2 regions of the Acinetobacter sp. KH_038 genome follow, and region 1 is predicted to be linked to the other one. Evidence: predicted binding sites of a transcription regulator. Region 1 holds the regulator's gene; the other holds the start of a gene.
The links. Region 1 encodes PhoB, which activates phosphate uptake and scavenging genes when phosphate is short. Its sites were predicted from a motif close to TGTCATNAANCTGTCATAA; they were not measured.
Positions count from the first base shown of each region.

Region 1 (12,903 bases):
ATTTCAAAAACTCTAAATTGTGCGTAGAGATAAATAATTGAGAGAACTTTTTTAATCCACAAATTTTTTCATTTATTAGGCTGTAAATAAAGAAAATATGATTACTATCTAAACTACAAATTGGGTCATCTATCCAAATAATGGGCTTCTTATCTTGGTCTAAATCATCTTGGATTCTAGCCAAAAAATAGCAAAAGGAAATTAAGCTACATTCACCTTCACTCAAATTGTGAGCTTTAGTTTTACTTCCATTTTTAATTCGTTGTATTTCAAATTTAATTTGCTTTCCATTGGTAGTATCAACTTCAATCGGTTCTAAACTTAAATCTGGATGTCCAAATTCATGATTTAGAAGCTTTTTAATGCGTTTACAAGCTTCACCTTCAGATTTTAATTTGGCTTCTTCAATTTCAATATCTGACAGAACTGTATCTTTTCGAGTTCTTAGCTTTGCTAGTTCAGTTTCTAAAGGTACTATAGCTTGCGATGCAAACTCTATATCAGAAGTTAACTGAGAGTAGTTGATAGTTTGTAAAAAGTTATAAATATGGTCTAAACGTAATGCTTTTTTTGCTTCCATTTGTTGAGATTTTAAGTCGCTATTTAATTGAATGCATTCATTTCTGATTTCAGAAACTTGTTCAAGAATAGCTTTAATATTATTTGAATAATCTATTGGGTATTCAGCTTCTAATTCAGTAAATAGTTGCCTGTTTTTTTGCTCGAGTAATTTTATAATTTGTTCGAGCGATACTTTTTGTAATTCTATAGTCGTGTGAAGATTCTCTTTTAACTCGGTTAAAGTAGTATGATGTTTTTGATAGTAATGATTTATATCAAAACTGATTTTAAAACTTTGGCTTTGTAAGAATTCTTTTATCTTTCCTATACCATCTGCAATACGGTTTTGAAGAAGTTGAGTTTCTTGATCAAAATGTTGTCTTAACTCTGTTTGTCTTTGTTCAGAAATTTTATTAGTACAAAAGGCGCAACTAGATCGATCCTTATGCAAGTGATGACCTTTCTGTACCCATGAATTAAGCTCACTGTCTTTGACTAATTCCTCAATTTTTTGAGAACCACCCACAACAGTTTTTAAAATTTGTGCGGTTGAATTTATGAGAGATGAGAAATTTAAAGTATAAGTTGTAAGCTCCGTAGGGGGAGGTAATTCGACTTGTCTTATTAGCGCTATCTTTTCTGTTTTTTGATCATAAGTTAAGGATTGAAAATTAGAATTTTGTACTTCAATGATTTCACTTTTGAGTTTTCCTACGTTGTAATTAATATCGCCAAAAATTGAGTGTTGATTCTTGATTGAATCAGGGTTGCGAGTTGCTTTATCTGATAATTTTTTGTCTAGGTCACTTAATTTTTCTTGATGATCGTTTTTAGCATTTTGAATCTCTTTATCTTTATTAAAAATATCAAGATATATCCCTGTTTTACTACTTTCTTCGCTTGAACCTAATTCATTTTTCAATTCTTGGATATGATTTAAAATCTGTCGGTTGTCGCCGCCCAAAGTGACTGAAAATGATTCAATATTTTCATCTTCGTTATGTATAAATTTTAAATTTTCTTTTACGAAATCAGAGTTGTAAACACGAATCGGAGATTCAAAATTTTGGATGGTGGAGTGAGTTATTTCACTATCATTTGAAAGTTTAATTTTGAAATTAGGATTATTATATTTACGCGGAAGTTCCCTTTTTTCAAGGCATCTAATTATTTTTGAAAGGCTCGTTTTTCCTGAATAGTTTCTTCCATACAAGATATTGATATCTTTAAAATCGTAGATTTCATTTTGCCCTTGTTTGTTTTGATAAGTTAAGTTGGTTTCCCAATCAAAATTTCTGAAAATTGAAAAATTATTAATTTTAGAAATACGTTTAATCTTCATGAATTTAGTTTTCCCTTTAAAAAATTTATCTTTATAAATATGCTGTTAGTAACTTTTATTTCTAATTATTATCTTAAGCCGGTTTAAGCTGCCAGTTTTGCACTTCTCTGGCTAAACTCTGCTCCATCTTTGCATCATAAGCCTCCACCCGATTCCGGCCATTGGCTTTGGCTTGATATAAGGCAATATCGGCTTGCTTAATCAGGGACAATAGATCCGTTTCGCCGCTTGTTAAAATCGCTGCGCCCACAGACACACTAAAGCTAAAACGATGTTGCTCCAGATCGACCACAATATTTGCGATTTTATGCCTTAAACGCTCTGCAATACTTAAGGCCTCATCCAGAGCAGTGTCTGGTAAAAATGCAATAAATTCCTCACCGCCGTAGCGCGCGACGATATCACTCTGCCGCATTTCATGGCGTGTGGTCTGTGCAATCAGTTGCAGTACCTGATCGCCAATATCATGTCCATAACGATCATTGATCTGTTTAAAATGATCAACATCAAATACCAGTAAACTTATCGGCACAGGCTGATCGGAATGCTGCTGTAGCAGTTGTTGTGCCAGATATTCAAAGCAGCGACGGTTATTCAGGCCAGTCAGAGAGTCGGTATGTGCCAGATTCTCAAAGGCCTGCCGGTTATATTCATTCAGGGTATGCTGCAAGAATACAATGCGTGATTTTAAAGTGGAGCTCCAGCTAATATAAAGACTAAAGGTCAATACCGGCATATAAATCAAGGAAAATAAAAACATCTGGTACAGGTCAGCTTGGGTATTGAAATATACGCCGATATAAATGATCAGGGTAATCAGGCCTGACGTGATCAATGATGGCCAGAACCGAATCTGCACACATAAATTGGCCAGTACAATAAAGACCAAAGCAGCATATTGATAGATGAGGGTATGGGCACTTTCGGACTGATTCAGATTAAAAAACCAGATTGCACTGGCACCAATAATCGAAGTGGGGAGCAATAAATCAAAGACTTTTAAATTCTGATAAACCCGATACATCCAGAGGGTAACTATAATAACCAGAAGGGTATAACTTAATTTGGTGAACAGCAATAAATGGAAAATATCACTCAATACCAGAATGTCGGCCAGGGTATAAGAAGCATAGGCCAGCTGTGCGAATAAATTGACCTGTAATAAATATTTTAAAGTCAGCTGCTTTTGATGGGCATGATAGGCCGTTTTTAACGGCGCGGGAATACGAACAAGCGGATCTTGAAGCGCATCCTGAATCAGGACGCGAGATTCTTTTTCATAATCATGCGGCATGCAGCCTTCCCAAATTAAAATTTACAGAAATAGATAAGCGAAAATTTATATACATTTGTATAAAAAATATTCTATTCTTTTGTCGCTTAAGTTTAAAGTAGAAAAGTTAATTTATTTTTTAAGCTTAAGTGGCTAGTTTAGATTCCATATCGGTTCTTCTGGCCTATAGCGCAGACCAGGATTGCTCGGCTTTATTTGTCGTGACCTGATCCTGCTGAGTTGCTGGCTTAAAGACACTCCAAGGCTGTGCTTTGGCAGGTTTGGATTTTTCCGGCATTTCAGGATGATAGACTTCAATCCGGTTTCGGCCTGATTTTTTTGCCCGGTATAAGGCGATATCGGCTTGCTTGATCAGGTCTTCCAGCGTTTGGGTATGTGACTCCAGTTCTGCTACACCAATCGAAATGGTGAACCGAATCGGATGGTTGGGTTTGGCATAAATGAATTGTTTCTGAATCGTACAACGAATGCGCTCTGCAATCACCAGACTGTCCTGCAGCTGGGTATCTTCCAGTAAGGCAATAAACTCTTCGCCGCCAAAACGTGCCAGTACATCACTATGCCGCATTTCTTTACGGGTTACCTCAGCAATCAGCTGTAGCACACGATCGCCGATATCGTGTCCATAATTGTCATTGATATTTTTAAAATGATCGACGTCAAACATCAGCAGGCAGGTACTGGCATGTTTGGGCCATTTATGAATCGAACGTTCAGCCATATCGACAAAATGGCGGCGATTATACAACTGGGTCAAATCATCGGTATGTGCCAGATTCTTTAAGGTTTGATAGTTCCACTCATCGAGTAGTGATCGCAGGAAAGAACGTCGTACATTCAGAATATTGTTCCAGTTAATATAGATGCTAAAAAACCAGAGTGGACTAAAAACCACAGTAAAGATAAAGGCTTGAGAGGCAGTCATTAACTGGGTCACCCCAATCGTGATAAACAGCGCAATCAGGATAGAACAGTACAGCGCTACTTTAAACTGGATCTGCACACATAGATTGGCAATCAAGATAAAGATTGCAGAGGCATAGATATAGGTAGCCACATGGGGACTGCTTGAAAGTAACAGCAGGCTAATCCAGCCCGCTGCAGCCAGGGTGGTGCCAATTGGCAAAATCCTGTCCAGAACCTGAATATTCTTATTTTTTTTGAACAGGTAATAGCAGCAAACCATGGCGCCGAGTACCAGCACCACACGCATCAGGCCGGAAATAAAAAACATGTCGGGAATAATCAGAATGTCGGCAAAGAAATACAGCAGAAAAGCAATTTGAGCCAGATAGTTAATTTGACGCAAGCTATGATGAGTATTGGTATAGACATAGTCATGGAAATATTGCTGAAACTGGCCAGGAATACGCGCCTGAGCATCAGTCAGCGCCTGTTCAATCAGCTGACGGTTCTGCAGGTCACACTCAGATAGTTTCAGTGATTTATCGGTCATCGAATTTTGAAAAGATATATTCGCTGCTGAATATATATTCTCATTTTTAGAAGACATGTCCATGGTCCGGTATTATTGTTCTAGGTGCCTATTATGCCGTGACTGGGTGAAAAATAACCTCCCTATAATTGGGTATCTGACATAAATTTAAACTTAAAACGTAACAAAATTTATGTTTGTTAAATGCAGAAAAGTTATTGAAATCACTAAAAAATAATTTTTAGCGGCTAAAATTTTCTAAATTAAATTATTCGTTTCACGTGAAACATGGGGTAATTAGACCAGTCTGGTTGAGGTCGGTTCGAGTTCATATCTGGCAGCCTATACTTAAGCATTTAGCTGTTTATTTTCAGGTTTTGGCACTGTGACATTTTAAATTGCATACGCGATGCAAGAGTATAGCGGTTCACTGCACGAGCGTTTTATACGTATCTAAATATTTCCAGAGATAGATTTTGTATGGAGACCCTGTACATTGTCCTGAAGAGAGACATCTTGCAGCAGTTAAAGGGAAGTATGTCTTAAATAAGCCAAAATCTGGAATAAAAATGCCGAGGTGAGCTCAGCCATGTCGAACAATAGTGATATTGAACTGTCCAATTCGGATGATTGTGAAAAGTATGTTAACCAGTTTATTCAGGAATTTCCTTTACGCCGTGCCGAAATCGGACAGGGTACGGTGATTAAACGTGCCTTGCCCAGCCGGCATAAACGTATGATTGGTGCCTGGTGTTTTCTGGATCACGCCGGTCCGGCCAGCTTTCCACAAGGTGATGGGCTGGATGTTGGGCCACATCCGCATATTGGTCTGCAGACCTTTACCTGGATGCTCAAAGGCACCATGATGCACAATGACAGTTTGGGAAATCAGCAGCTGATTCGGCCTAAACAGGTCAATCTGATGACCTCGGGCTATGGTATTTCACATACTGAGGTTTCACCGGAAAGTGAAACCCATATGCATGCGGCGCAGTTATGGATTGCCTTGCCGGATGACAAGATCAATATGGCGCCGGGTTTTGAGCATTATCCCGAATTGCCAGTGGTGCATGATCAGGGCATTGAGTTTACCGTACTGGTGGGCGAATATTTAAAAACAGCATCACCGGTTAGAGTGCATAGTGAACTGCTGGGCGTAGATCTGTATGCCGCTGAAAGTACAACTGCGCGCTTGCCCCTGAATCCGAAATTTGAATATGGTTTTATGGTGCTTGAAGGTACAGCCAGTATCAATGGACATGAGCTGACCGAAGATAATATGCTGATTCTGGAGCCGGGCTTGACGCAGGTCAATGCTGAAATTCATGCCGGAAGCCGGGTGTTATTAATTGGTGGAGAGCCATTTGAAAGTCCGATTTTACTGTGGTGGAATCTGGTCGGGCGGACTACCGAGGAACTTAAAATTGCACGGGAACAGTGGATCGAAGGGCATGAGCGTTTTGGTTCCATTCCTGCTTATGACGGGCCACGTTTAGAAGCTCCGGCATTTCCCGACCGGATGCGTGCCTCCAGATAAATGATCAAAATGACAGGGGTGGATGCAGCCCTGTCTGATTTGAACTAAAAATCGTGAATTTGCAATCGAGGGAACATATCATTACAGTCATCAAAACATGAACTAAATTTTGCTGCTTTTTGCTATGCTCAGTGAGCAAGAACAATAAAATCATGAGTCTAATATGCGTGTCTTACATCATCTCGAACAATCACGATCGTTTCGTATTCTCTGGGCCATGGAAGAATTAGGGCTGGATTACGAGGTTAAATATTATCAGCGCCAGCCTAATCTTTCTGCGCCTGCTGCCTTAAAACAGATTCATCCCTTGGGGAAGGCACCAATTCTGGTCGATCAGGAACAGGTACTGGCTGAATCTGCCGCGATTCTGGAATATTTACAGGAAAGCTATGATGAACAGCAGCAGTTTCGACCTCAGGATGCGACCAATAAGGCCCAGTACCGTTACTGGATGCATTATGCTGAAGGTTCGTTAATGCCGTTATTGGTGATGCAGCTGGTGATGACCACCGTGCCTAAACGTACACCCTTGCTGATTCGACCTGTGGCCAAGAAAATCTGTGAGGGAGTGAAAAAGCAGTTTGTACAGAGCCGCTTAAAAGATCATATCCAGTTTCTGGAAAGCTATTTGAGCGAGCATGATTATTTTGCCGGGCATTTCAGTTTTGCCGACATTCAGATGAGTTTTCCTTTGGAGGCCATGCAAAGTCGTACCGGTCAAAGTTATCCTGCGATTCAGGCCTACCTGAAACGGGTATCACAACGTGCTGCCTATGCGCGGGCCCTGGCGAAAGAGAAACAGATCGCATCCTGAATAAAAAAGCTGCCGATGGCAGCTTTTTTAATGGGAATATTAGTCTGGAAAACTGAGGCGTTCTTTGGGGAAAATTACCTTAAAAGTAGAGCCCTGGTTTTCTTTAGATTCGATTTCCAGATGTGCCTGATGCTGCATTAATACATGTTTCACAATCGCCAGTCCCAGACCGGTACCACCCGTACGCCGGCTACGGTCTGAATCAATGCGGTAAAACCGTTCGGTCAGACGTGGCAGATGTTTGGGGTCGATCCCGATGCCGTTATCCTGCACCACAAAATAGGCCGATTCGCCGTCATCATGCCAGCCCATGGTGATGGTGCCACCTTTGGGGGTGTATTTGATCGCATTGGTGATCAGGTTGCTAAAGGCACTGGCCAGTTCCATGTCGGAGCCAATTAGATCACAGTGGCTGTCAATATCCAGATTCAGGGTATGGCCATAATCAATATTATAGGCCTGTGCATCATCAAACAGCTGATTCATCAGACTCGGCATTTCAATGATCTGGTTTTTGGCAATATTCTTGTCATTTTCCAGACGTGACAGCAGCAGCAGGTCATTGACCAGGGCATTCATGCGTCGGGTCTGCGATTGCATCTGGTCAAAGGCGCGTTTCCAGCGTGGATTGATGTCTTCCTGATCGGTAAAGGTTTCAATATAGCCGCTAAGTACGGTCAAAGGCGTCCGTAATTCATGTGAAATATTGTCGACAAAATCTTTACGCATCTGTTCCAGATTATGCATCCGGGTCACATCATAAGCCACCAGTACCCGGCTTTCTCCGCCAAAACGGGTCATTTTGACCTGAACATAATGGTCTTCAAACAGTGAAGAACGCATTTTCAGGCCATCTGGGGATTCATCAATATGATGATAATATTCAATAAAACTTGGCTGGCGCAATAAGGTTAAAATATTACGGCGACGGTCATCACTGGAAATGCCGAGTAGCCGTTCGGCCGCCGGATTCCACCATTCAATCTGCTGGTTTTCATCAATCAGGACCACGGCTTCTTGCAAGGCCACCAGTGAAGACTGGGCACGATCGATCAGCTCGACCATTTCAGCCTGAACAATGCGTTCCTGACGCTGGGCGCGGTAGACATTGAATAACAGTGCGCCCCAAATGCCGCCAATATTCGGTGGAACATCATAAGGGCGATTGGAAATCCATTCATTGACCAGATATAAAGAACGCATCTGGGTGGCAAAGAAAGCCGCGAAGGCAATGACGATACAAATCCAGAAATACCCAATCCCGAAACCGATAAAGCCGGCAATGACCAGGAAAAAAGCCAGTAAGCGCAAATCCTGCTTAGCAAAATCCCATAAACTGCTGTAACGGATTCTCTTGTGTTCACGTGCCAGTTCGGGGACGGGGTAGGGTTCATACATAAAACAAAATTTACCTTAAAAGACCTTAACCTAAAGCTACGTCTGCACGGGTGGAAAAACGGTAACCGGTTCCGCGTACGGTCTGTACATAGCGGTTTGCCCCATAAGGTTCCAATACTTTGCGCAAACGGCGAATATGTACATCAATGGTCCGGTCTTCAATATAGACATTGCCGCCCCATACCTGATCCAGCAATTGCGCACGGGTATAAGCCCGTTCCGGATGAGTCATAAAGAACGCCAATAGACGGTATTCAGTTGGACCCATTTCCAGAATCTTATCACCAAAATTGACCCGCTGACTGACCGGATCCAGAATCAGACCATTGGCATCAATGGTTTTTTCACCGCTAAGTGCATTGGCACGGCGCAATACTGCTTTAATGCGTGAAACCAGTTCCCGGGTCGAGAAGGGCTTGGTCATGTAGTCATCGGCACCGGCATCCAGACCCTGGACCTTGTGGTCTTCTTCACCACGTGCGGTGAGCATGATCACCGGAATTTCTGACAGGCTTTCATCACGTTTCAGACGACGACATAGATCTACACCGCTGACACCACCCGGCATCATCCAGTCCAGTAAAATCAGTGCCGGACGCTGATCCACAATCATCTGATGCGCCTGCTTGGCATCTTCGGCCTGTAAGCACTGAAAACCGGCCATGTCCAGAGAGGTATGGATCATTTCCCGGATTGGAAGTTCGTCATCGACGATTAATATATAGTCATCTTTCACAACGCAATACCCTATTTCATGTAAACGGTGAACCGTTTTATATTTATGACAGGCTTATTACAAAGACTAATTATGACAGTATCATTGCAGAAAGGGAAAAACTGCTGAAATTCGCAAAGAATTGTGACAATTTTAACAAAGAAAATTTTTAAAAAACCATAAATTAATTTTACTTTTCTGCATCTCCGAGCTTAAAGCCGTGGCTGGCTAAAGCATGCAGGAAGTCTGTTTAAGCACTCGATTTAACAGCTATTTTTTCTCGGAAAATGACTCCAGTAAAGCCAGAAATACGATGCTACAGGAGGATAATACTTCCTCAAGTGACTGCTTGAAACCGCTCATCACCCAGCGAATTGCAATTTGGGTGACATAACCATTTAAACCGGTGGAAACCAGCGAAATTTCCTGCTCACTGCGATTTAACTGCGGCATCATTAACATGACAAAGGCATGAATCATGCGGTCAAAACGTGACATGGTTTCATGAATGGTGGCCTGATTATGCAGCTCCTGCACCAGCATGGCATCAATATAAATGATCCGGGCCATGCGCGGATTATCACGCAATGTGGTGAGCAGGGCAGTCAAACCGGCTTCAATCATCTTTTTCGGATCTGTGGAAGCCTGCATCATGGCCTGCATGACATTCTGTTGCAGTTCATCAATCAGCTTTAAAAAAATGGTCTGAAACAGATGCTCGCTTTTTTTGAACGATTCATAGAAATAACGTTCGGTCAGTTTGGCTTCATTGCAGATATCTTTGACTGTCACTGAAAAAAATCCATGACTGCCATAGGCTTCAATGCCGGCTTCGATCAGCTTTTCACGACGCGCCTGCTGCCGCTCAGCCATCGACAGGCCTTTAAACTGACGTTCCTTGCTCTTGGATGGTCGTGATTTTAGTGCTGCATCGCTTGAATCGGTCATAAGGCCTGGCTGCTCATCTGCATGAAGATTGTGAATATCTTAGCAATAAATCGCGCTTTGACCTATGCCGAAATTCAACAGTGAAATTTGGCCTCTAAGGACATGGGATAATTATTGACAATAGGTATTGTCAAAACTATATTGAGGAGCTGTGCTAGCTCCTGAAACAACAGAACAAGATCCTGCTGTCACGGAATGGCAGTTTTTACATAAGGAAATTCAATGAAAAATTTTAATAATAAAGTCGCTGCCATTACTGGCGCCGGTTCGGGTATTGGCCAGCAACTGGCAGTTTTGCTGGCAGAGCAAGGTTGTCATCTGGCGCTCAGTGATATTAATGAACAGGGACTGGCACAAACGCTTGAATTGCTCAAGGGCAGTGCTGTGCGGGTGACGGTGCAAAAAGTCAATGTGGCTGAACTGGAACAGGTTCGCAGTTGGGCAGCTCAGGTCGAACAGGATCATGGCAGTGTCAATATGATCTTTAACAATGCTGGAGTGGCATTGGGCTCAACCGTTGAAGGTGCGAGCTATGACGAACTGGAATGGATTGTGGGAATTAATTTCTGGGGCGTGGTGTATGGCACCAAGGAATTCCTGCCACTGATCAAGAAAACCGGTGATGGCCATATCATCAATATCTCCAGTCTGTTTGGTTTAACTGCGCAACCGACCCAGTCTGCTTATAATGCGACCAAGTTTGCGGTACGTGGTTTTACCGAATCTTTACGTCAGGAACTGGATATGGAAAACTGTGGGGTGAGCGCACTTTGTGTCCATCCGGGCGGAATCCGAACCAATATCGCCAATGCCGCTAAAATGAATAATAGCCTGCTGACGCTGGGGATGAATCCGGAAAAATCGGCGCGCAATTTTAATAAACTGTTACGTTGCCCGCCTGTAGAAGCCGCCCGTCAGATTCTGGAGGCGGTACAAAAAGACAAACGCCGTCTGCTGATCGGGAACGATGCTAAAGCAATTGATCTGATCCAGCGAATCCTGCCGAGTGGCTATCAGCATGTCACTGCACTGGCAACCCAGTTCGGTAAAAAGAAGAAAAAATCGGCTTAAATACTATGACATCCAGCCCGCGAAAGCGGGTTTTTTAATGCCAAAATTTTGATGGCAGAACATCGCTCTTTAGCATTAAAAGTAAAAATAAAATAATGATTTGAGCTGAATTGATCTAAGCAGCTGTTCAAAAAACAACAGGGAAAACGATTAAAAACCAACATAAATTGTCGGGATATTTTTATAAAAAGTATAAAAAACAATTATTTAAATAGTTGGCATGCTTGTTGCCATGTATCAGCAACAAGATTATTAAAAATGCAGAGTATAACCATGACCACTTTAAGTAATTTAAAAACCAGAACATCTCGTGCTGCACAGCTTCGATCACAGCTCGACTTTCCGGTAATCGATACCGATATTCATACCAATGCGTTTAGTCCTGCACTCGAAGACTATATCGCGCAGTATGGCGGAACAGCTGTGGTGGATCTGTTCCGTAGCCATCTAAAAAGTAATGGCCTGAATGCCCTTGCTGCCGAATGGTATGGCGCGACACCGCAAGAGCGTCAAGATCGACGTTTGTTCCGTCCGCCATTTTGGGCCTTACCCGCTGAAAATACCTATGATCTGGCAACCGTGTCATTGCCGGGATTGTTATACGAGCGTTTAGAAGAACTCGGTACCGACTATGCCGTGTTGTATCCCAACCTGTCTTTATTTCCGATCAATTCTTCCAATGATGACTTACGTTTGTCGCTGACCCGTGCCATCAACCATTTCCATGCCGATCTGTACAAGCCTTATGCTGACCGTTTAACTCCGGTGGCTGCAATTCCTTTGAATAATCCGCAAGAGGGCATCGAAGAACTGGAATTCGCACACAAGCTAGGTTTAAAAACTGCGCTGATTCCGGGTGCAGTACGTCGCCCGATCAAAGCCATTGCCGAGCGTTATCCTGAAGATACTGATCTGCGCCGTCATGCTTACTGGCTGGATTTCTTCGGCATTGACAGTGAATACGATTATGACCCGTTCTGGCAAAAGAGTGTCGATCTGGGAATCAACCTGTCCACCCATTCCGGTAGTCAGAGCTGGGTAGCACGTAATTCGCCAAGTAATTACATGTTTAATCATATCAACCATTTTGCGGATGCCTCTGAGGCACTGGCGAAAGCGCTGTTCTTTGGCGGAGTGACCGAGCGTATTCCACAGTTGCGGATTGCCTTGCTGGAAGCTGGTGCGGCCTGGGGGCAAAACGTACTGACCCATCTGGTTGACCGTTTTGAGAAACGGGGCAATCAGCATGTACAGCAATATAACCCGGAGCGTTTAGACCGGGAACTGGCGTTGGAGCTGTATCGTCAGTATGGCGAAAGCTTATATCAGGGGCGTGAACTGAGTGAGGATGAAATTATTCAAAGCATTTTTGGGGTGGCGGCCACTTCACGTTTCCATGCACAAAAACCTGATGAAATTAATGATTTTGCTTTAGCAAACATCCAGCACAAGCAGGATATCTGGGATCGCTGGGTGCCGAATTTCTATTTTGGCAATGAAGCCGATGACCGCACCATCGTGGGAGCATTAAACCCGAAAGGAAATCCATTTGGCCAGAAAATTAATGCCCTGTATTCCTCTGATTCAGGCCACTGGGATGTACCTGAACTGACTGAACCTCTGGCTGAAACCTGGGATCTGGTTCAGGAAGGTGCAATTAGTGCGGAAGACTTCAAGGCGCTGGTGTTCACCAATCCATATCAGTTCTATACCGCCAATAATCCTGATTTCTTTAAAGGTACTCAGGTCGAAGCCAAGTTAAAACAACAGCACGCCGCTTAATGGTTT
Region 1 covers NZ_CM174489.1:2,998,250-3,011,152, reverse strand. The annotation lists gene AC3IT7_RS14305 (AAA family ATPase) at 1-1,903, opposite strand, end outside; gene AC3IT7_RS14300 (GGDEF domain-containing protein) at 1,977-3,197, opposite strand; gene AC3IT7_RS14295 (GGDEF domain-containing protein) at 3,361-4,710, opposite strand; gene AC3IT7_RS14290 (pirin family protein) at 5,222-6,169, shown strand; gene AC3IT7_RS14285 (glutathione S-transferase family protein) at 6,333-6,983, shown strand; gene phoR (phosphate regulon sensor histidine kinase PhoR) at 7,023-8,381, opposite strand; gene phoB (phosphate regulon transcriptional regulator PhoB) at 8,407-9,117, opposite strand; gene AC3IT7_RS14270 (TetR/AcrR family transcriptional regulator) at 9,367-10,044, opposite strand; gene AC3IT7_RS14265 (SDR family NAD(P)-dependent oxidoreductase) at 10,267-11,115, shown strand; gene AC3IT7_RS14260 (amidohydrolase family protein) at 11,389-12,897, shown strand.

Region 2 (12,903 bases), 730 kb from region 1:
CTTCCAGGTCAGACAGTGCAGTTTGGAGTTTTGGATCCCAGTTAACCAGGCGTTTACCACGGTAGATCAGACCTTGTTCATGCAGTTTAACAAACACTTCTTTAACCGCATTGGATAGGCCTTCATCCATGGTGAAGCGTTCACGTGACCAGTCGACAGAAGAACCCAAACGACGGATTTGACGGGTAATGTTGCCGCCAGACTGTTCTTTCCATTCCCATACTTTTTCGATGAACTTTTCACGCCCCAGGTCATGACGGCTAATGCCTTCTGCACCGAGCTGACGCTCAACAACCATTTGCGTTGCAATACCTGCGTGGTCCGTACCCGGCTGCCACAGGGTATTTTTACCCGACATACGGTTATAACGCGTCAACGCATCCATGATGGCATTGTTAAAACCATGACCCATGTGCAGATTACCGGTGACATTCGGCGGTGGAATCATGATACAGAAAGACTCGCCCTTTTCAGACGGCTTGAAGTAGCCACGCTCTTCCCAAGTTTGGTACCATTTTTTCTCGATCTCAGTCGGATCGTAAGTTGTCGCGATATTTTGCGCTGAATCAGTCATAGTCTAAACAGATCAAAAGTAGATAAAAAATTGGATCTATTGTAGCAAAAAAAATAGTGCGTGCGGCAGCTTCACCAAAAGCAAACTTTAGCCAATTGGCATGCAGATGAACTCGTCGTATGATGGAACGATAACAAATGCGACTCAGCGCAGAAGATTAAAAGGATAATAAGATGAGCTATAGTATAGCCCTCAAGATCCAGCCTGAAACCCATCAGCGCTTTATTGAGCTTCATTCCAGATTAAACGCCGGTGATCCAGACAGTCTGGCCAAACCGCTCGGTGAGAATCTGGCCGATATGGCCTGCGAGATTATTGACCAGATTTTCGGTCAGATGGCGCAGGTCGCCAAATCTCCCGACAGTGAATCTGAAAAAGTGATTCAGCATATTATTGAAACGACACGTAAATACATGCCCTGGTCGGTCTCCTTATTTGGTAATGAGCGGCTGATGCCCATGGTGAATTATCTGCATCGCATGACTTATGAGCATGAAGGCCATGCTTTTGTGCGCTATCCGGTCGAAAAAATGCTGGTCACGGAATTGCTGGGCTGTATTGACCAGATGCGGGCTGGCAATCATCAGTATGTATCACCGGCACTTAAAGCTTTTACCCAAGTGGTTGATCAAGGCGTGACCCATCTGATTCGTGAACCAAAAAATATATTGAAGTTTAATCTCGTGGTCGATAAAACCTTAAATGGGGTGATTCATCTCACCACTCAGCTTGGTTATAAGCGCTTTGACAAACTCGGTAGTGTGTATGATGCCCATACCATGAGTTATTATTTTGAGCATTTTCTGGCATTTCTGGAAGATGAAATGTCGCATAATATCCATTAACAGAGGGAACAGAATTTCATGGCGAAAGTCGAAAGTTTAAATGGAAAAGTGGTCTGGATTACCGGGGCATCGTCAGGAATTGGCAAGGCGATTGTACAGCAATGTGCGGCACAGGGAGCACAGGTGGTATTGACTGCGCGCCGGCAGGAAGAACTGGAAAATGTGCGCCATAGTCTGAGCAATCCGGATCAGCATATTTCCATCACGGCTGATATCACCGATGAAAATCAGGTACGCCATGCCTATGAGCAGGTTCTGCAACAAAAAGGCCGGATTGACTGGCTGATCAATAATGCCGGACTCAGTCAGCGTGCCTTGATTGCGGAAACCACGATGCAGACTGAACGCGCCATCATGGAAGTCGATTATTTCTCGCAGGTATTTCTCACCAAAACCGTGCTCCCCACTTTTCTGACACAAAAATCTGGCCGTATCGTGTTTATTTCCAGTGTCGCAGGTTTGCTCGGTACTCAATATCGTGCCTCTTATTCTGCAGCCAAGGCCGCGATTCATATGTGGGCCAACAGTTTACGTGCCGAAGTGGCAGATCAGGGGATAGGGGTTTCGGTGATTTTCCCCGGATTTGTCAAAACCAATGTGTCCCTGAATGCCTTAAATGGTGAAGGTAAACCGCAAGGGCATGCCGATGAAGCGATCGAAAATGGCCTGTCTGCGGAGGACTTTGCCCGTCAAACTGTACAAGCCTTGCAGCGCGGCGAAGAATATATCGTAATTGGCGGTAAGAAAGAAAAACTTGGGGTACTGGTTTCACGTATTTCACCTAAAGTGCTATACAAGATGATCCGTAAAACCAAAGTGAAATAAATGATCCAGAATCAATAAAAAGGGCAGCAGTGTCCTTTTTTAATGCCTTTTAAAGATAAAATGAACACAAAAATGCAATTTATTACTAGAGAAATTGACGCAAAGTGTGCACAACCGATCACATAGTTATGCAGAAAATTACCTTTTTACTCTGGTACTTAAGTCAAAACCCGTTATGTTTATTAAAAATAACAGCCAAATGGAATAAGCTCATTCGATGAAGACACCGGTGCCAGACTATCTCAAGCATGTTCTAACTTCCTGCCGTGACAATGATAAAGGTGCCTTGGCAGATTATATTCCTGAGCTGGCAGCTGTCGATCCGGACAAGTTTGCTTTGGCGCTTTCCACTGTAGACGGCACGATTTATTCCACCGGTGATGACGAAGTTGAGTTCACCATGCAGTCCATGTCCAAGCCTTTTGCTTATGCCTTGGCCTTGCAAAAAGTCGGCCTGACCAAGGTCATGGAAAAGGTCGGCGTGGAACCGTCGGGCGAGGCTTTTAACCAGATTTCACTGGAAAAAGACTCCAATATTCCAAAAAACCCGATGATCAATTCGGGTGCCATTACCACCCATTCCCTGATTCCCTATAAACGCACAGTGTCCCGTGCAGAGCAGTTGCGGCGTTTTTTAAGTGGTCTGGCTGGGCGTGAACTGAGTTTTGATACTGATGTATATAGCTCTGAACTAAAAACAGCGTTCCGTAACAGATCCTTGGGCTATATGCTACGTACCGTGGGGGTGCTGGAAGAAGATCCGGAAGCGATTGTTAATGGTTATATCAAGCAGTGTTCAATCAAGGTCACGGTCAAAGACTTGGCAATGATTGCCGGAGTACTCGCCAACGGTGGGATTCAGCCGCAAACCGGTAAAAAATTGCTGGATCGCTCTGTAGTGCGGCAGGTCTTGAGTGTGATGCTCACCTGCGGGATGTATGATGCTGCCGGTGACTGGCTGAGCACGGTGGGTATTCCGGCCAAAAGTGGGGTCGCAGGCGGTATTATCGGCGTGTTGCCTGGACAGGTGGGCATGGCGGTATTTTCACCGCGAATTGATCAGCATGGGCATAGTGCGCGTGGAGTCGATATCTTTGAACGAATGTCCCGGGAAATGGGGCTACATTTAATGGAAGGAACGCCGTCGGCACAAACCATCTTACAAAACCGTTATCTCATTGGAAAACGCGACCATGTGGTGGTGTATGAACTGCGTGGCGTATTACAGTTTACTGAATCGGAAATGCTGCTGCGTATTTTAGAAGATGAACCGGAAGGCAAAAAACGAATTGTGCTGGATCTGACCAATTTGACCCTGATTCATAATGTCGGTGCCCGGATGTTGTTTGAAGGCGTGGCTCGTTTGAAAAAGGATGGTCATCCTGTTGTGGTGGTTGACTCGGAAGGAATTTTGAGTGAAGCACAGATGAAGGGCAATAAAAGAGTTGTAGTTAAAGAAAAACTGGATAAGTATCTAGAAAAGTTTCAATAAATATTTTTCTGCTATTTTCATTGAAAGCATGATTTAGCATCATAGCCAGGAAATAAAAAAGCCTCGATGGTTCGGGGCTTTTTTAATAAATGATTTATTTAATATGTTCTGTAATATCAGTAAAGATTAAACCTCAGCTATAGGCACCTGCATCAGGATAGCCTAAGCTACGGTCACCGACAGTTCCGGCACGACCCATACGCGCCACGATGTCTTTGGTCGATTCGGTGCCTTGAACATATAATTTATCAGTATTATTTGATAGCTTCAAAAAGAATCTCCCTCTTGCGAAGTAATGCTTCTCATCTTTGACAAAGAGGGACTTTTCATGAATTTAATTGCAGTTTTGGATTCGTGAAGCTCCTCCCGTTTTTTAAAGGAGGTCAGGAGGGATTAAAAAACACATTAGTAGAATAAAAATGAAACCCTACAATAAAAACTTAAAACAAGCCTCGCGTGATTTACGCAATAACATGACCGATGCAGAAAAGCTGTTGTGGTCAAAACTTCGCAATAAGCAAATTTTAGGTTTGCAGTTTTATCGGCAAAAGCCCATTTTAAATTATATTGTGGATTTTTATTGTCCTGCTGCAAATTTGGTCATTGAGTGTGATGGAAGTCAGCACTTTACAGATGAAGGCTTAGAATTAGATCGAATTCGAGATGAAGCATTGGCTCAACTGGGATTGAAGGTGCTTAGGTTTGATAATGGGCAGGTGATGGGGTGGATTGATGATGTGGCGGAAGTGGTTTATCGGTATTGTTTGAATCAGTTAGTAGATTAATCCCCCTAAATCCCCCTTTTGCAAAGGGGGACTTTCCGTGAATTTGATCACGGTTGTGGATTAGCATAGTTCCTCCCTTTTTAAAGGGAGGTTAGGAGGGATTAAAAAAATACATTAGTAGAATAAAAATGAAACCCTACAATAAAAACTTAAAACAAGCCTCGCGTGATTTACGCAATAACATGACCGATGCTGAAAAGTTATTATGGTTCCGACTTCGGAATAAGCAAATTTTAGGTTTGCAATTTTATCGGCAAAAACCCATTTTGAATTACATCGTGGATTTTTACTGTCCGGCTGCAAATTTGGTCATTGAGTGTGATGGAAGTCAGCACTTTACAGATGAAGGCTTAGAATTAGATCGAATTCGGGATGAGGCTTTGGCTCAGATTGGGTTAAAGGTTTTGCGGTTTGATAATGGGCAGGTGATGGGACAGATTGATGATGTGGTGGAAGTGGTTTATCAATTTATTCAACAAGAATCCCCCTAAATCCCCCTTTGATTAAGGGGGACTTGTCATGAATTTAATTACGGTTTTGGATTCGTGTTGTTCCTCCCTTTTTTAAAGGGAGGTTAGGAGGGGTTTTTTATACAGAATGATAATTCACAAGTAGGTTTTGCTGAATGAGTGAATTTTTCATATTGAAATTCAAGTAACTTATCGTGTGACATGTATGAAAAATTTTCCAAGTTATAAATATTCTCTATATGGTCGTGGTTTAAACTAGATTGCAGTGAGTTTTTGAGTAAGCAATTTATAGCTTCAATGTAGATACTTAAGTACTGTGGAATAAGATTAAGGTCATAGAGAAATAGTTTAATTTTTAATAGCTCCACAGTATCTTCATTGCCTTGAATATAGTAGGTTAATGTAGAAGGATTAAAATCATCATCTAATTTAATCAGCTTAGATCCGAACCAAATTTCATCGCCAACATCTTTATACTTAACGTGAAGTTTGCAGTCACTTAGATAATTTTCAGCTTTGTATACATTCCAACCATTTTTTAATGGAGTATCAATTAATTTTCTTTTTTTTAAATTTCTATCTTTTATGAGAGAAAATGACTTAAGAAGCTGTTTATAATTTTCAATCTTGTGGATTTTTATGTGATGAAACCACTCATCTATCAAATTTTTTTGAGTCCGAAAGTTAATGATGACTAAAAACTTTGTAAGAGCGATAAGTTTTTTACTATCAATAAAAAAATGAAGTCGTACGAATATCTCCTCATATTTTATATATAGGAGGAAAAACCAAAAAAAAGGTAAGTAAAGGGTTGTTAGAATAATAGGTATAAAGAAATCTTGTAATGTTTGATATTTTGCAAAATTTGTGAAGTCTCTATAAATCTGAATTAAAAAATGAATCAAAAAAAATAAAAAAATAAATGTTAATAAGTAATCACAAAGTTTTTTAACTTTAATGTGTTTTGGATTATGCTGAGCAACAGTACTAAAGAGAGCTAGAATGCTAATAATGGGAAAAACTATAATCAGCTCTATGATAAAGTTGAATGTGTAAAAGTTGGTAATAAATTGAAGAAAAACACTTAAGTTTATTGAAGATTTTATAGTGTCAATAAAGAAATCTTTCGAATTTTCTTTGATGGTATTTAAGCTAAACATTGTGCCGATGGCAAAAAAAACATACCAAAAAAATGTGTTTTTAAGTTGGCTAAAATCCCAAATTTTTATTTGATATAAAATAAATACAACTATCAATAAATACGTAGTAATTAATAAAATAGAAGTTATGATTTTTATTTGAAAAAAAGCCTTGATCACAGCTATAAGAGAGTTTCTGAGCTGAGGATTTTTTACAGAGTAGAGTACTAAAACTATTATAAATATAGTTCCCCAAGTTATAGATGCTATTTCTCTTGTGTTAAATTGATCCATAGTAGACTTTTTAATTTTAATAACTAATCATAACTTAATTTTTATAGTTATTTAATCCCTCCCAACCTCCCTTTAAAAAAGGGAGGAGCTGTCAGGTAATCAATTTGATAGGCGAAAGTCCCTCTTTTTTAAAGGGGGATTCAAAGATTAGAAATAAAAAACCCCCTCACTCGAGGGGATTTTTAGTTCCCTCCTTTAATAAAGGAGGGTTAGGGTGGATTCAAAGAATCAATTAAACAATCGAATCATCCAGATTCGGTGCTAACCAACGTTTTGCCTCATCCAAGGTCCAACCCTTACGCTTCGCATAATCTTCCAGCTGGTCGCCAGAGATTTTACCCACGTTAAAGTATTCAGTTTCAGGGTGTGCATAATAGAAACCGCTGACAGATGAAGGTGGCCACATCGCAAAGCTCGAAGTCAGGTACGTACCAATCTTATCGGTCGAACCTAACCAGTCAAACAATGACGCTTTTTCAGAATGCTCAGGACAAGCAGGGTAGCCCGGTGCAGGACGGATCCCGACATACTTCTCTTTGATCAATTCTTCATTCGACAATTGTTCATCTGCTTGGTAACCCCAGAACTCTCTACGAATACGCTCATGTAAATGCTCGGCAAAGGCCTCGGCAAAACGGTCACCCAAAGCCTGAACCATAATCGCGCTGTAATCGTCGCCTTTGGCTTTATATTCTTGAGAAAGTTCTTCCGCACCGAAAATCGAAACCGTAAAGCCACCCAAATAATCCTGAGCCACATCTTTCTGTGCAATAAAGTCTGCCAAAGAATAGTTGGCTTTGCCTGTCACCTTGTCAGACTGCTGACGAAGATGCTCAAAAGTATGCGTTACGTTGCCATTTTCATCTGCTACAGCAACTGTATCTGCTGCCACACGGTTGGCAGGATAGATCTTGAATGTTGCGCGGGCATCAAAGCGTTTATTCTCGATAATATCTTTGAGCATGGCTTGTGCCTGTTCATACAGGTCACGTGCTGCTTCACCCACCACTTCATCTTCCAGAATTTTCGGGAATTTGCCTGCCAAACTCCAAGAAATAAAGAATGGTGTCCAGTCAAAGTATTTCACCAAGGTTTCTAAAGGATAGTTGGTGAAGGTTTCTGAACCAATAAAGTTTGGCTTAACAGGGGCATCCTTCGCGAAATCAATTTTGAAGTTATTTTCTACCGATTCAGCATAAGACAACTTGGCTGCTTTTGGCTGTTTGTTGGCTAAACGAGTACGGATTTTGTCGTAATCTTCAATATATTCTGCTGCCATCTTTGGCTTCATCTCGGCAGAGAGTAACTGCGTGACGACACCGACTGCACGTGATGCATCTGCGGTATAGAACACACCATCATTTTGATATTTAGGCGCAATCTTAACTGCAGTATGTGCTTTAGAGGTGGTTGCACCACCAATCATCAACGGAATGTTAAAGCCTTTACGCTGCATTTCTTGTGCAACAAAGACCATTTCATCCAAAGACGGTGTGATCAAACCTGATAAACCAATGATATCGACTTTTTCGTCAATCGCGGTTTGCAAGATTTTTTCACAAGGCACCATTACTCCCAGATCAATGATGTCATAACCATTACAGCCCAGTACTACGCCAACAATATTTTTACCAATATCGTGTACATCACCTTTTACAGTTGCCATCAAAATTTTACCTTTTGCTTGACCGACTGTTTTTTCCGCTTCGATGTACGGGTTTAACCACGCTACTGCCTGTTTCATCACACGGGCAGATTTGACCACTTGCGGTAAGAACATTTTACCGGCGCCAAACAGGTCACCCACCACGTTCATGCCTGCCATCAATGGGCCTTCGATCACATCCAGCGGACGTTTTGACTGTAAACGCGCCTCTTCAGTATCTTGGTCGATATAGGTGGTGATACCTTTAACCAGCGCATACTCAAGACGTTTTTCAACACTTTCATTACGCCATTCAAGGTTTTCTTCAGCTTTTTGCGCACCAGCTTGCCCGCGATATTTTTCTGCAATCTCAAGCAGTTTTTCAGTGGCTTCTTGACCGCTTTCACCCTGGTTCTGGTTCAGCACGACATCTTCAACCGCAGCTTTTAAATCGGCATCAATATCATCGTAAATTGCCATCTGACCGGCATTGACAATCCCCATGGTCATACCTTGTTGAATGGCATGGTACAAGAACACAGAGTGAATCGCTTCACGTACAGGCTCATTGCCACGGAAGGAGAATGAAACGTTGGATACACCACCTGAAATCATGGCATGCGGTAAGTTTTGTTTGATCCAGCCTGTTGCTTCAATAAAGTCCACACCATAGTTGTTGTGTTCTTCAATCCCCGTTGCAATTGCAAAGACGTTCGGGTCAAAAATAATATCTTCAGCAGGGAAGCCAACTTCATTGACTAATACATCATATGAACGCTTACAGATTTCTTTTTTGCGTTCAGCGGTATCGGCCTGACCTTTTTCATCAAACGCCATCACGATCACAGCTGCACCGTACTGACGGCACAGGCGGGCACGTTCAACGAATTCGTCATAACCTTCTTTCAAGGAAATCGAGTTAACAACGGCTTTACCTTGTACGCATTTCAAACCGGCTTCAATGATTTCCCATTTAGATGAGTCAATCATGATTGGCACACGTGAGATATCAGGTTCAGATGCAACCAGATTCAGGAAGTGCACCATTGCACCTTGTGAATCGAGCATGCCTTCGTCCATGTTGATGTCAATCACTTGCGCACCGGCTTCAACCTGTTGACGGGCCACATCTAAGGCTTCGGCAAAGTTTTCTTCTTTAATCAGACGCAGGAATTTTTTTGAACCTGTGACGTTGGTACGCTCGCCGACGTTTACAAACAATGAATCTTTGGTAATGTTAAATGGTTCTAAACCACTTAAGCGACATGCTGGCTCAATCTCTGGAATTTGACGTGGGGTAATGCCTTCAACCGCCTGGGCAATTGCACGGATATGATCCGGCGTGGTACCACAGCATCCGCCAGTGATGTTGATCAAACCGCTTTCGGCAAATTCTTTGATAAATACCGCAGTTTCTTCCGGGGTTTCATCATAACCACCGAAGGCATTCGGTAAGCCTGCATTTGGATGCGCTGACACAAAAGTATCGGCAACGTCAGACACAGTTTTGACATGTGGACGCATTGCATCTGCACCCAGCGCACAGTTAAAACCAATTGAAATTGGCTCGGCATGACGCATGGAGTTCCAGAATGCTTCTGCAGTCTGACCTGTGAGTGTACGACCTGAGGCATCGGTAATAGTGCCTGAAATCATGATTGGCAGTTCATAACCAATTTCTTTAAACACTTCCTTGACAGCAAAGATCGCAGCTTTGGCATTTAAAGTGTCAAACACAGTTTCAATCAGGATGATATCTACGCCGCCTTCAATCAGCGCTTTGGTTGATTCGATATAGTCAACTTTTAAAGCATCAAAGGTGATGTTACGGAAGGCAGGATCATTTACATTGGGTGAAATAGAGGTGGTACGCGATGTTGGCCCGATCACACCGGCCACAAAACGTGGTTTTTCTGGCGTTGAATATTTGGCACAAGCTTCTTTGGCCAGACGCGCAGCTTCACGGTTAATCTCTGGAACCAGATCTTCCATATGATAGTCAGACATGGAAACACGGGTACCGTTAAAGGTATTGGTTTCAATAATGTCCGCACCGGCTTCCAGATAGGCCTCATGAATGCCCTGGATGATTTGTGGTTGGGTCAGAACCAGTAAATCGTTATTGCCTTTCAGGTCATGTGCCCAATCTGCAAAACGCTCGCCACGGTAATCGGCTTCTTCCAGTTTATGGCGCTGGATCATGGTACCCATCGCACCATCGATAATTAAAATTTTCTTGGCAAGAAGTTCTTTTAAGGTGGCAAGTGTCGACATTCAGACTTTCTCAGTAGAAATCAAAAAACATCGGCTATATTAGCAGAATTAATGCTTGAATTCTGCTGGACCTTTCTCAGAATGATGGATAAGCATGATATGAAAATTTGATAAGTCATGGAGAACAGGACAGGTTTTGTCTGTTCTGTACCCAAAGCATAGGGCTAGAAAACGGGATTGGGCCAAGATCGGCAAGAAGCTAGTTTTGAAAATTAAGCTGATGCTTTTATTCATGAAATTGTCATATTCAGTCATTATGCTATGGGCATGAACATTTTGGTCATTTTAATGATTGGCGGAAGCTCGAGGCTTTGAACACGGAAATCCTCAGTGTTTCTGATTTTTAAAAAGCTGGAATTTTATCTTAAGTTAATGATTTGTCGAATCAAACATAAGTATTTTACTTGGAATTAAACAGGACGAATAGCAGCAACAAAATCGAAATAATTGCTTCATATGACGGCAGATTGTCATATAATTGTCACAATTTAACTGAACAATAGGGGAATTCTTGAATCCTCTATTCCTGCTTGCATGAATCCTAATCAAACTCCCGTAGATTCAGCACACGAGTCGGCTTCGCAAAAGTCGACCAATGTTCATGTGCCAACACCGAAATTCTTTATGCCGGTGTTCCTGACTCTTATTATCACCACGCTGATTTATATCGGCTTTCAATTGTCTGCAGATTTAGCACATGTACCGGCCTTGAGCCTGTACTCAGTGATCTTGTTAGCAACGGCATTATTTATTGCTTTGGGCTTTGAATTCGTCAATGGCTTCCACGATACGGCCAATGCTGTCGCAACCGTGATTTATACCAATGCACTTTCTGCTCCCGTCGCCGTGATGTGGGCCGGCTTCTGTAATTTCCTTGGGGTCATGGTGGCCAGTGGTGCGGTAGCTTACGGCATTATTGCATTATTACCTGTCGAACTGATTATGAACGTCGGTTCGGGTGCCGGTTTTGCCATGGTATTTGCCATGCTGATTGCAGCTATTGTCTGGAATCTGGGAACCTGGTTCCTGGGGATTCCGGCATCCAGCTCACATACCCTGATCGGTTCGATTCTGGGTGTGGGGATCATGAACTATATCCTGCACGCGAGTAGTGGTGCATCGGGTATAGACATGGAGCAGGTGATGAAAGTCGGTAAGGCGCTATTATTTTCGCCTTTAATCGGTTTTGCATTTGCAGCGGTACTGTTCTTGCTGGTGAAAAAAGTCTTCAGAAAACAGCTGGAACTGTTTCAGCCACCTGAAGGCAATAAGCCGCCACCACCTTTAATCCGTGCCATTTTGATTTTTACCTGTACCGGTGTAAGTTTTGCACACGGTTCGAATGATGGTCAGAAAGGTATGGGCTTGATCATGCTGATTCTGATTGGTTGCGTACCACTGGCGTACTCACTCAATAAAAATTTAGATACTCAACATATTCAGACTTTCGGTCAGTTGTCTGCGCAAACCGCCGATGTGATTTATCCAAACCATAGCGATATTGAAGATGCAAAAGCGCGTCAGATTATTACTGAATACATTCAAACCAAAGAAATCACCCCTGAAGTAGTGCCTGCATTGGCAAGCCTGACCGATCACCTCGGTGAGAAAGTTGGCAGCTACAACAGTATTAAGGATGTTCCGGAAGCGGAAGTTTCAGAATTCCGTAATGACATGTATTTAAGCACCACAGCATTCAAACGTTTGGACAAGGCAGATGCTCTGCCTGCAATGACGGCTGAACAGGAAAAGACGGTAGATAACTACCGTGACAGTCTGGATTCGTTCTTGCAATACATTCCGACCTGGGTAAAAGTGGCCGTTGCCTTGGCGCTGGGTCTGGGTACCATGGTGGGCTGGAAGCGTATTGTGGTGACAGTCGGTGAGCGTATTGGGAAGCAGCATATGACTTATGGTCAGGGGATGTCTGCCGAGCTTGTGGCGATGTCGACTATTGCTGCGGCAGATGGTTTTGGTATGCCGGTTTCAACCACTCATGTATTGAACTCTGCGGTTGCAGGTACCATGGTGGCAAATAAATCCGGTCTGAACTTCCAGATGGTCAAAACAATTCTGTCGGCTTGGGTGTTTACACTGCCAGCGACCATCTGTCTGTCAGGCGGTTTGTACTGGGTACTGTTAAAAGTGTTCTAAGTTATTTAGACATAAAAAAAGCTGCTCTAGAGCAGCTTTTTTTATAGTTTATTTAAAATTTAGATATGTTCAAAAGAGAGTGAAGTCACGATTAAGGCAACAGGGATGTCGCCGTCAGGCTGTCTTGCGTAATTTTTTAAAGCAATGCTTAAAAAATTACGCAGGATATATCATCAGCTTAACAAAAGATTTTTTTACCTTGCGCAGCCGTGCTGCTCATCTTGCAAAAGTAAAGAAAAAAGAAGCTATAAAACAGATCAACTTAAATCTTTACCAAGCTCAATCATAAGAATTTGAAAGCTTAAATTAAGCTCTCGCTGACCCTCATTTACGCTTCGGTTTTAAAAGCGCTGCTTTAAAACTTGCTCAGGAGAGCGGGGATCAAGGTTGCATGCTTGAATATTTA
Region 2 covers NZ_CM174489.1:2,265,284-2,278,186, reverse strand. The annotation lists gene AC3IT7_RS10755 (valine--tRNA ligase) at 1-574, opposite strand, end outside; gene AC3IT7_RS10750 (hypothetical protein) at 748-1,419, shown strand; gene AC3IT7_RS10745 (SDR family oxidoreductase) at 1,438-2,244, shown strand; gene AC3IT7_RS10740 (glutaminase) at 2,462-3,736, shown strand; partial or broken gene AC3IT7_RS10735 (DAK2 domain-containing protein) at 3,870-3,998, opposite strand; gene AC3IT7_RS10730 (endonuclease domain-containing protein) at 4,156-4,521, shown strand; gene AC3IT7_RS10725 (endonuclease domain-containing protein) at 4,650-5,012, shown strand; gene AC3IT7_RS10720 (hypothetical protein) at 5,096-6,424, opposite strand; gene metH (methionine synthase) at 6,657-10,343, opposite strand; gene AC3IT7_RS10710 (inorganic phosphate transporter) at 10,878-12,497, shown strand; gene AC3IT7_RS10705 (hypothetical protein) at 12,577-12,786, shown strand.
Region 2: AC3IT7_RS10710 (inorganic phosphate transporter) is a predicted target of PhoB. The motif match lies at 10,812-10,830, and genes of this name have one in related genera.